DNA from 2 places in the Martinezella sp. CNPSo 3890 genome. Region 1 is predicted to be linked to the other one. Evidence: predicted binding sites of a transcription regulator. Region 1 holds the regulator's gene; the other holds the start of a gene.
What was found. Region 1 encodes PhoB, which activates phosphate uptake and scavenging genes when phosphate is short. Its sites were predicted from a motif close to TGTCATNNANCTGTCAT; they were not measured.

Region 1 (4,422 bases):
GCGCAGCGCTCGGTCTTGGCGCATCGCGCATGCAGATGGTCTTCCATCATGTTCTGCCGCTCGCGATGCCTGGCATTCTGACCGGCACGATCCTCGGGCTTGCCCATGCGCTCGGCGAGACCGCGCCGCTTCTTCTGATCGGCATGGTCGCCTTCGTCGCCAATTATCCGACATCGCCGCTCGATCCTTCGACGGCGCTGCCGGTGCAGATCTACATGTGGGCGAGCGAAGCCGAGCGTGCCTTTGTCGAAAGGACGTCTGGTGCCATCATCGTGCTCCTCTTCTTCCTCGTCGCGATGAACATCGGCGCCATCTTGCTGCGCCGTCGTTTCGAGCGGCGCTGGTAAAGGAGGGCGCACGAAATGAACATGATGACGGAAGCTGCCAGCGAAAGAGCCTTGGCCAAGAAGATGACCACGATCCCCTACAAGATGATCGGCCAGGACGTTTCTGTGTTCTACGGCGACAAGCGAGCGCTCTTCGACGTCAATCTGAAGATCCGCGCCAATACGGTGACGGCTCTGATCGGCCCATCCGGCTGCGGCAAGTCCACCTTCCTGCGCTGCCTCAACCGCATGAACGATACCATCGAGACCTGCCGCGTCACCGGCAAGATCACGCTCGACGATCAGGATGTCTACGACGACAGCATCGATGTCGTGGAATTGCGCGCCCGCGTCGGCATGGTCTTCCAGAAGCCCAACCCGTTTCCGAAGTCGATCTACGAGAACGTCGCCTACGGCCCGCGCATCCATGGCCTGCATCGCTCAAAGGCCGATCTCGAGCATATCGTCGAAACCAGTCTGCAGAAGGCCGGTCTATGGGGTGAGGTGAAGGATCGGCTCCATGACGCCGGCACGAGCCTGTCGGGCGGCCAGCAGCAGCGCCTCTGCATCGCGCGCGCCGTCGCGGTCAGCCCCGAGGTGATCCTGATGGACGAGCCGTGCTCGGCGCTCGATCCGATCGCAACCGCCAAGGTCGAGGATCTCATCCACGAGCTTCGGGAGAATTTCACCATCGTCATCGTGACGCATTCCATGCAGCAGGCCGCCCGCGTCTCGCAGCGTACCGCAATGTTCCATCTCGGCCACCTGGTCGAGGAGAACGACACCGATAAGATGTTCACCAATCCCGACGATTTCCGCACGCAGGATTACATCATGGGCCGTTTTGGTTGATGATGGCAGGCGCGCGGCTCCTTTCACACAGTTCACTTGAGGATAGAAAAATGGTCTCCACTCACATTCTCTCTGCCTATGACGAAGACCTGAAGTTTCTGACGCGCCGCATTGCCGAAATGGGCGGCCTGGCCGAGCAGATGGTTAGCGACAGCGTACGCGCTCTCGTCAACAGCGACGCGGCCCTGGCCCAGAAGGTCATCTCCGACGACGTCGTTCTCGACCATGCCGAGCGCGAAGTTGGTGACAAGGCGATCGTCACCATCGCTCGTCGTCAGCCGATGGCAGCGGACCTGCGCGAAATCATGGGCTCGATCCGCATCGCCTCCGATCTGGAGCGCGTCGGTGATCTCGGCAAGAATACCGCAAAGCGCGTCATCGCCGTTCAGGGCACGGGCGTGCCGCGTCGTCTCGCTCGTGGCATCGAACACCTCTCCGAACTGGCACTGAGCCAGCTCAAGGAAGTTCTTGATGTCTACGCCACCCGCTCGCCGGACAAGGCCGTGTCGATCCGCGAACGCGACGAGGAAATCGACGCCATGTACACCTCGCTCTTCCGCGAGATGCTGACCTACATGATGGAAGATCCGCGCAACATCACCACCTGCACGCATCTTCTCTTCTGCGCCAAGAACATCGAGCGCATCGGCGACCATGCCACCAACATCGCCGAGACGATCTATTACATGGCGACCGGTGCTCAGCCGGAAGGCGAGCGCCCGAAGGACGATACCGCCAACACCGTCGGCGCAGTGACGGAATAATCTGGAAGCGAAGAAAGGAGACCATAGGCGCATGGTTCCGAGAGTTGCTGTTGTAGAAGACGAGGAAGCGCTTAGCGTTCTGCTGCGCTACAATCTTGAGGCCGAAGGCTTCGAGGTCGACACCATCCTCAGAGGCGATGAGGCCGAGCTGCGTCTCCAGGAGCGCATCCCCGATCTCCTGATCCTCGACTGGATGCTCCCCGGCGTGTCCGGCATCGAGCTCTGCCGCCGGCTGCGTATGCGGCCGGAGACGGAGCGCCTGCCGATCATCATGCTGACGGCCCGCGGCGAGGAAAGCGAGCGCGTGCGCGGACTTTCGACCGGCGCGGACGATTACGTCGTCAAGCCGTTCTCGACGCCGGAGCTGATGGCCCGCGTCAAGGCGATGCTGCGGCGCGCCCGCCCGGAGGTTCTCTCCACGGTGCTGCGTTGCGGCGATATCGAGCTGGACCGCGAAACCCATCGCGTCCACCGCAAGAGCCGCGAAGTCCGGCTGGGGCCGACAGAATTCCGCCTGCTGGAGTTCCTGATGTCTTCGCCAGGCCGCGTCTTCTCGCGTTCGCAGCTGCTCGATGGCGTATGGGGGCACGATATCTACGTCGATGAACGCACTGTCGACGTCCATGTCGGCCGTCTGCGCAAGGCGCTCAATTTCTCCAATATGCAGGATGTCATCCGCACCGTTCGCGGCGCGGGCTATTCCATGGAAGCCTGAGCGGCTTGCCGCTCGGGTGTTACTAAATAGCGGCGGAAATAGAAAAACGGGCCTCGAGGGGCCCGTTTCTCTTTGTCTTGCGGTAACTTTCAGCCGTTGTTGCGGCGGCGGTCATGCACTGGCTGGTAGGCCATGCGCTGATGATAGGTGCAGTAGGGCGACGAATCCGGGCTGTCATTGCCGCAGAAGTGGAAGTCGTCCTTCAGCGGGTCCCCGACCGGCCATTTGCAGGTGCGTTCCGTCAGCTCCGTCAGGCCGAGGCGGCGGGAGATCGGAACGACGACGTTCGATGCCGGGCGATACTGAATTTCATTGACGGAATCGATCTCGATCTCTTCCTTCAGCATGGTTGCGCCCTGCTGGCGGGCGACCACGGTGCGGGTAGCGACGCGCGAGCCGTAGGTCGTTGCGCGAGGAGCCGCGGCACTGCGCTTTGGCGTGCGCGTCGCGGTTGCCGTGCCGCCGGCCTTCGCTCGGCCAGGAAGGTTCAGGCGGTGCACCTTGCCGATAACGGCATTACGGCTCACGCCACCGAGCTGCGCAGCGATCTGGCTGGCGCTCAACCCTTCGGACCATAGCTTTTTCAGCTTCTCGACGCGTTCGTCTGTCCAATTCATGCCCTGTCTCCGCTGTCGCGTTTCCGATGGCAGAATCCCTCACCATTGCCTCGCATGGGAACGAGGCGCGAAACGCTCTAAAATTGTGGTGACTAGTTCCGCCGCATGCAGTCTAGCAATTGCTTTTTAACCTAGTGTGAGGCTGACTCCGTGACAAGAGTCGCGGGAATCTTGAGGAATCGATTTCGAGGTTTTCCCCAACTTGCTGTCCGGGCGTGGCATTTCTGCCATAGGCGCCGCCCAACCCATCTCTTTTGCCGGCAAGCGCTTTCTCGCAACTGCTAAAACGCCAGTTTTGTTGACATCGCGGTGCAAAACATCAATAGTGCCCAGGCCGCCGCAAGGCGGCATTTTTGATTTTTTCGGACCCGTTTCATCAAATCGAAGCGATCGGTCCTTAAAGTTGTGATCAGGAGATATGGCCATGGCCGAGACCACGCCGCTTTATGACACCTATATGCGCGCTCCGTTACGGTTCGAGCGAGGCGAGGGCGTCTGGCTGGTCACCGAAAATGGCGAGCGCTACCTCGATTTCGCAGCCGGCGTCGCGGTCAACTCGCTCGGTCACGCCCATCCTCATCTCGTCGCCGAATTGAAGGCCCAGGCCGACAAGGTCTGGCACCTGTCGAACCTCTACGAGGTGCCAGGTCAGGAGAAGCTGTCGAAGCGGCTGACGGAAGCGACCTTCGCCGACAAGGTATTCTTCACCAATTCGGGCGCCGAGGCGCTGGAATGCGCCATCAAGACGGCGCGGCGCTATCAATTCGCCAAGGGGCATCCCGAAAAGTTCCACATCATCACCTTCGAGGGCGCCTTCCACGGCCGCACCATCGCGACCATCGCCGCAGGCGGCCAGGAGAAGTATATCGAGGGCTTCGGACCCAAGGCACCGGGTTTCGATCAGGTACAATTCGGCGATCTCGATGCCGTGCGCGCCGCCATCACGGATGCGACGGCCGGAATCCTGATCGAGCCGGTCCAGGGCGAGGGCGGCATCCGTCCGGCCACCAACGAATTCCTGCGCGGGCTGCGTGAGATCTGCGACGAACATGGCCTGCTGCTGATCCTCGACGAAGTACAGTGTGGCGTCGGCCGCACTGGCAAGCTCTTCGCCTATGAATGGGCCGGCATCAAGCCTGATATCATGG
Region 2 (4,422 bases), on a different contig from region 1:
TCTCGGCAGCGAGAAGGTTACTCCGGTCGCTTTCCTTTTAAAATCATGGGATGTCCCGTTCGTCCTCGCCAGTGCAAGCGATGCGGCGGAACTTGCCCGGCATGATGTTTTGGCCAAGGCACTCAATCTCGGGAAGCCCACCGACATGAAACGTCTTGTGGACGTCGTTCAATCCTTCTTTAGCCGCTGACGATGGATAAAGCGGCGATCCGTCAAGTGAACGCCGCGAACGTGACCGCGTCGATTGGCATGCTACTCCTTTGAGGCGATCTGGAATACCAGCGAATGGGATGACACGAGCGACACGCCGTCCCTGGCTCGGTGTCAGCGCTTCCGCCGCGGGCTGGTTAACAATCGAACGACCGAAGGTTAGATGGTTCAGATCTTCTTAAGCACAACTATTCGTGGAGGTGGGGCAGCAATATCGTCGGAAAAACGACATTATTCGAGATCCGAAATGCCAAGCCTTTCGATCATCCAGACGATGCTTGGGAACCATCTCAATGCGGAATAGTTCCGTCCGGCGGATGACCACCTGGAAAGGGCTGTCATGAAGAAGCGGAAGCATGAAGAGATGACGGATCTCCCTCGCTCGCGACCAGCGAAATATGAGGAAACCGAGGGCGCGACCGGTGCGATCGAAAGGCCGGCCATCCCACCGGTCATGAAAAAGGGAGAGAAGCCGTCTTCCAAGAAAAGCAAGCACAAGGACGATACCGGCGGGGAAGGGGACTGAATCTCGCGGTTGCGCAATAGGGCTTGGCGGCTTTATCCCACCCAGTTCGTGATCCAGTAGGCTATTGCCGAGATGGCCGCCGCCGCGGGCAGGGTTATTATCCATGCGACGACGATATTGCTCGCCAATCCCCATCGAACCGCCGAGATCCGCCGCGCGGCGCCGACACCGACGATTGCGCCCGTGATCGTATGGGTCGTCGAGACCGGGATGCCAAGCCATGTCGCGGCGAACAAGGTCAAGGCGCCACCGGTCTCAGCGCAAAAGCCCTGCATTGGATTGAGCCTCGTGATCTTCGAGCCCATCGTGTGCACGATCCGCCAACCGCCAAACAGTGTCCCTAGCGCCATCGCGGACTGACAGGATAACACTACCCACAGGGGCACGTGGAACTCCGCTCCGGTATGACCTTGGGAGTAGAGCAGTACGGCGATGATGCCCATGGTCTTCTGGGCGTCGTTTCCGCCATGGCCGAGGGAGTAGAGAGAAGCGGAGGCGAATTGCAGGATGCGGAAGGTGCTGTCGACGGCGAAAGGCGTCTGGCGAACGAATATCCATGTCACGCATAGGACAAGGAAGAGCGCGAGCACGAAGCCAAGCAGTGGCGACATGACGATGGCGCCGGCCGTCTTCAGCAGGCCGGACCAAACAATGGCATCCATGCCGATCTTCGCCACGCCGGCACCGACGAGGCCACCGACCAGAGCATGCGACGAGCTTGATGGGATGCCGAGTACCCAGGTCACGATGTTCCATATGATCGCCCCCGTCAGGGCCGCGAAGATGACCTGTGGCGTGACGACGTTGGGATCGATAATGCCGGTGCCGAGGGTTTCGGCGACATGAAGCCCGAAGAACAGGAAAGCGATGAAATTGAAGAATGCGGCCCATAACACGGCATATTGCGGTCGCAGGACCCGGGTCGAGACGATGGTGGCAATTGAGTTGGCTGCATCGTGCAGCCCATTCAAAAAATCAAAGAACAATGCCACCGCGACGAGGCCCACCAGCAATGGGAAAGCGAGAGTGGCCTCCATCAGACGTTCTCGATTACGATGCCGTTGATTTCATTGGCGACATCTTCGAAACGGTCGACAACCTTCTCCAATTCACCAAAGATCTCGCTGCCGATGATGTAGGCCATCGGGTTGGTGGCGCCATACCGGCGAAAGAGATCTTTTAGACCTTGATCATGTAGCTCATCGGAGCGACCCTCGACCTTTACGACCTCTTCGGTGAGCGCGCTGAGGCGAGAAGAGTTGGCACTCATGCGATCAAGGAGAGGGATTGCCTCGGCTACCAGTTTTGCGGCCTCGACGATCGCCTTGCCCATTTCCTGCATACCGGGATCAAAGCTGTCCTGTTCGAATAGCCGGATCGTCTTGACCGTCTTATGCATCATGTCGATAGCATCGTCCATTGACATGATGAGATCCTTGATGTCGCCACGGTCAAAGGGCGTGATGAAACTGCGCCGAGTGGCAAGCAGAACTTCGCGCGTGATGTCATCGGCCTCGTTCTCGAGCTCAACAATGCGCTGGCAGTGCTGCTCCGTGTCTTTGCCGGCCAGCAATTCATTCAGAGCTTCCGCCGCGCTGACGATCGTGCGCGAATGTCGAGAGAAAAGATCAAAAAACCGGTCTTCTCTCGGCATCAGTCTACGAAACCAGTTCACTTTCCGCACTCCAAACAGGCGTTGTCATAAATCCGTCATAAATGAGGAGGCCCGACATGGAAAGCCGAGACATCCGCAAAACGGCGCTCTCTGACAGCCTCATCACAAGATTTGAACTGCTTATGCGCGGTCTAGTCGGTTCCCGTGACCGTCGAAGAAATGCAGGCTCTCGGCGGAAGCGGTAACCGGGCATTCTGTGTCCATTGCGAGCCGGGACCGCCCCGAAACTCGAAAGACGACGGTTTGGCCGTCCGCCAGGGTGCCGTAGACATAGCTCTCCGCCCCGACGAGCTCCACCGCCTGGATACGCACTTTCGCGCTGAAAGCCGCATCGCTCGCACCGCCGGCCAGGTGAAGATCCTCGGGCCGGACGCCGACCGTCATGTCAGCGGCGCCAAGGCGGCTGTCAGGCGAAAGCACAATTGTGCTGTTTTCGGTAGGTTTCAGAAGATTCATCGAAGGCGAGCCTATGAAGGTCGCAACGAAGGTCGTGGCCGGTCGTTCATAGAGCTCGATGGGTGTGCCGACCTGCTCGATCCGTCCGCCATTCAAGACGACCAGGCGATCGGCCAGCGTCATGGCCTCCATCTGGTCATGGGTGACATAGACGCTCGTGGTCGCGAGAGATCGTTGCAGCCGTTTGATCTCGACACGCATTTGCACCCGCAGCTTGGCATCGAGATTGGAAAGCGGCTCGTCGAACAGAAACGCCGCCGGCTCGCGCACGATGGCACGACCCATCGCCACGCGTTGCCGCTGACCGCCGGAGAGTTGACGTGGTCTGCGCTCAAGGAGGGATTCGATTTCAAGCGATCGTGCCGCTGATTGGATGCGCTGGTCTATTTCGGCTGCTGGGACATTCCTGTTCTTCAGGCCATATGCCAAATTCTGTCGCACCGTCATGTGCGGATAAAGCGCATAGTTCTGAAAGACCATCGCGATGTCGCGCTCCGAGGGTTCCAGACGATTGACGATACGACTGCCTATGTTGATTTCGCCTGAGGTGATGGCTTCAAGGCCTGCGATCATGCGCAGGAGCGTGGACTTGCCGCAGCCGGAAGGCCCGACCAGGACGATAAGTTCGCCATCGGCGATATCGAGCGACACGCCCTTGATCGCGTCGACGTTGCCGCCGTAACTTTTGCGGACGTCCTTGAGAGTGATCCCGGCCATTATTTCTCCGTCTCCACCAGACCTTTGACGAACCAGCGCTGCATCAGCACCACGACGAGGATGGGCGGAATGATCGCCAAGATCGCCGTTACCATCACAAAATTCCACGGTGTCGCCGCGTCGGCGAAATCCACCATCTTCCGGAGCCCGATGATGATGGTCGACATCTTCGCGTCATTCGTGACCAATAGTGGCCACAAATATTGCGTCCAGCCATAGATGAAGAGGATCACGAACAGGGCGGCGATATTGGTTTTCGATAGCGGCAACAGGATATCGCGCATGAAGCGGAATGGGCCGGCATTGTCGATGCGGGCGGCTTCAAGGAGTTCACCCGGCACCGTCAAGAAGAACTGCCGAAACAGGAACGTCGCGGTCGCTGATGCCATCAGCGGCAGGGTCAGGCCGGCATAAGTGTCGATCATGCCGAGATCCACGATGACCTTGTAGGTCGGCAGGATGCGTACTTCCACCGGCAGCATCAACGTGACGAAGATCATCCAGAAGAACACCATCCGCGGCGGAAAGCGGAAGAAGACAATGGCGAAGGCCGAGAGAAAGGAGATCGCGATCTTGCCGGCGGCGATGATGACAGCGACAACAAACGTGTTCCAGAGCATCCGTTCAAGGCTGACGCCGACCACGCGCTCGACACCGCCGTTCAGCGCCTCGCCATAGTTCTCGACGAAATGGCCGCCGGGCAGCAGGAAGATCGGCGGCCGCAAAATCTCGGCCGACGTCAGCGTCGAGGCAACGAAGGTATAATAGATCGGGAAGGCGACGATGATAATGCCGATGACCAGCATCAGATGGCCGATGAGATTGGCGACGGGACGCT

Region 2: AC13RC_RS07235 (DUF47 family protein) is a predicted target of PhoB. The motif match lies at 2,434-2,450, and genes of this name have one in related genera.

The regions. Positions count from the first base shown of each region.
Region 1 is NZ_JBXSOR010000001.1:24,431-28,852, forward strand. It holds gene pstA (phosphate ABC transporter permease PstA) at 1-347, shown strand, start outside; gene pstB (phosphate ABC transporter ATP-binding protein PstB) at 363-1,178, shown strand; gene phoU (phosphate signaling complex protein PhoU) at 1,229-1,942, shown strand; gene phoB (phosphate regulon transcriptional regulator PhoB) at 1,974-2,657, shown strand; gene AC13RC_RS00150 (GcrA family cell cycle regulator) at 2,747-3,274, opposite strand; gene AC13RC_RS00155 (aspartate aminotransferase family protein) at 3,699-4,422, shown strand, end outside.
Region 2 is NZ_JBXSOR010000002.1:225,541-229,962, forward strand. It holds gene AC13RC_RS07220 (response regulator) at 1-190, shown strand, start outside; gene AC13RC_RS07225 (hypothetical protein) at 551-736, shown strand; gene AC13RC_RS07230 (inorganic phosphate transporter) at 769-1,773, opposite strand; gene AC13RC_RS07235 (DUF47 family protein) at 1,773-2,390, opposite strand; gene AC13RC_RS07240 (sn-glycerol-3-phosphate import ATP-binding protein UgpC) at 2,532-3,584, opposite strand; gene ugpE (sn-glycerol-3-phosphate ABC transporter permease UgpE) at 3,584-4,422, opposite strand, start outside.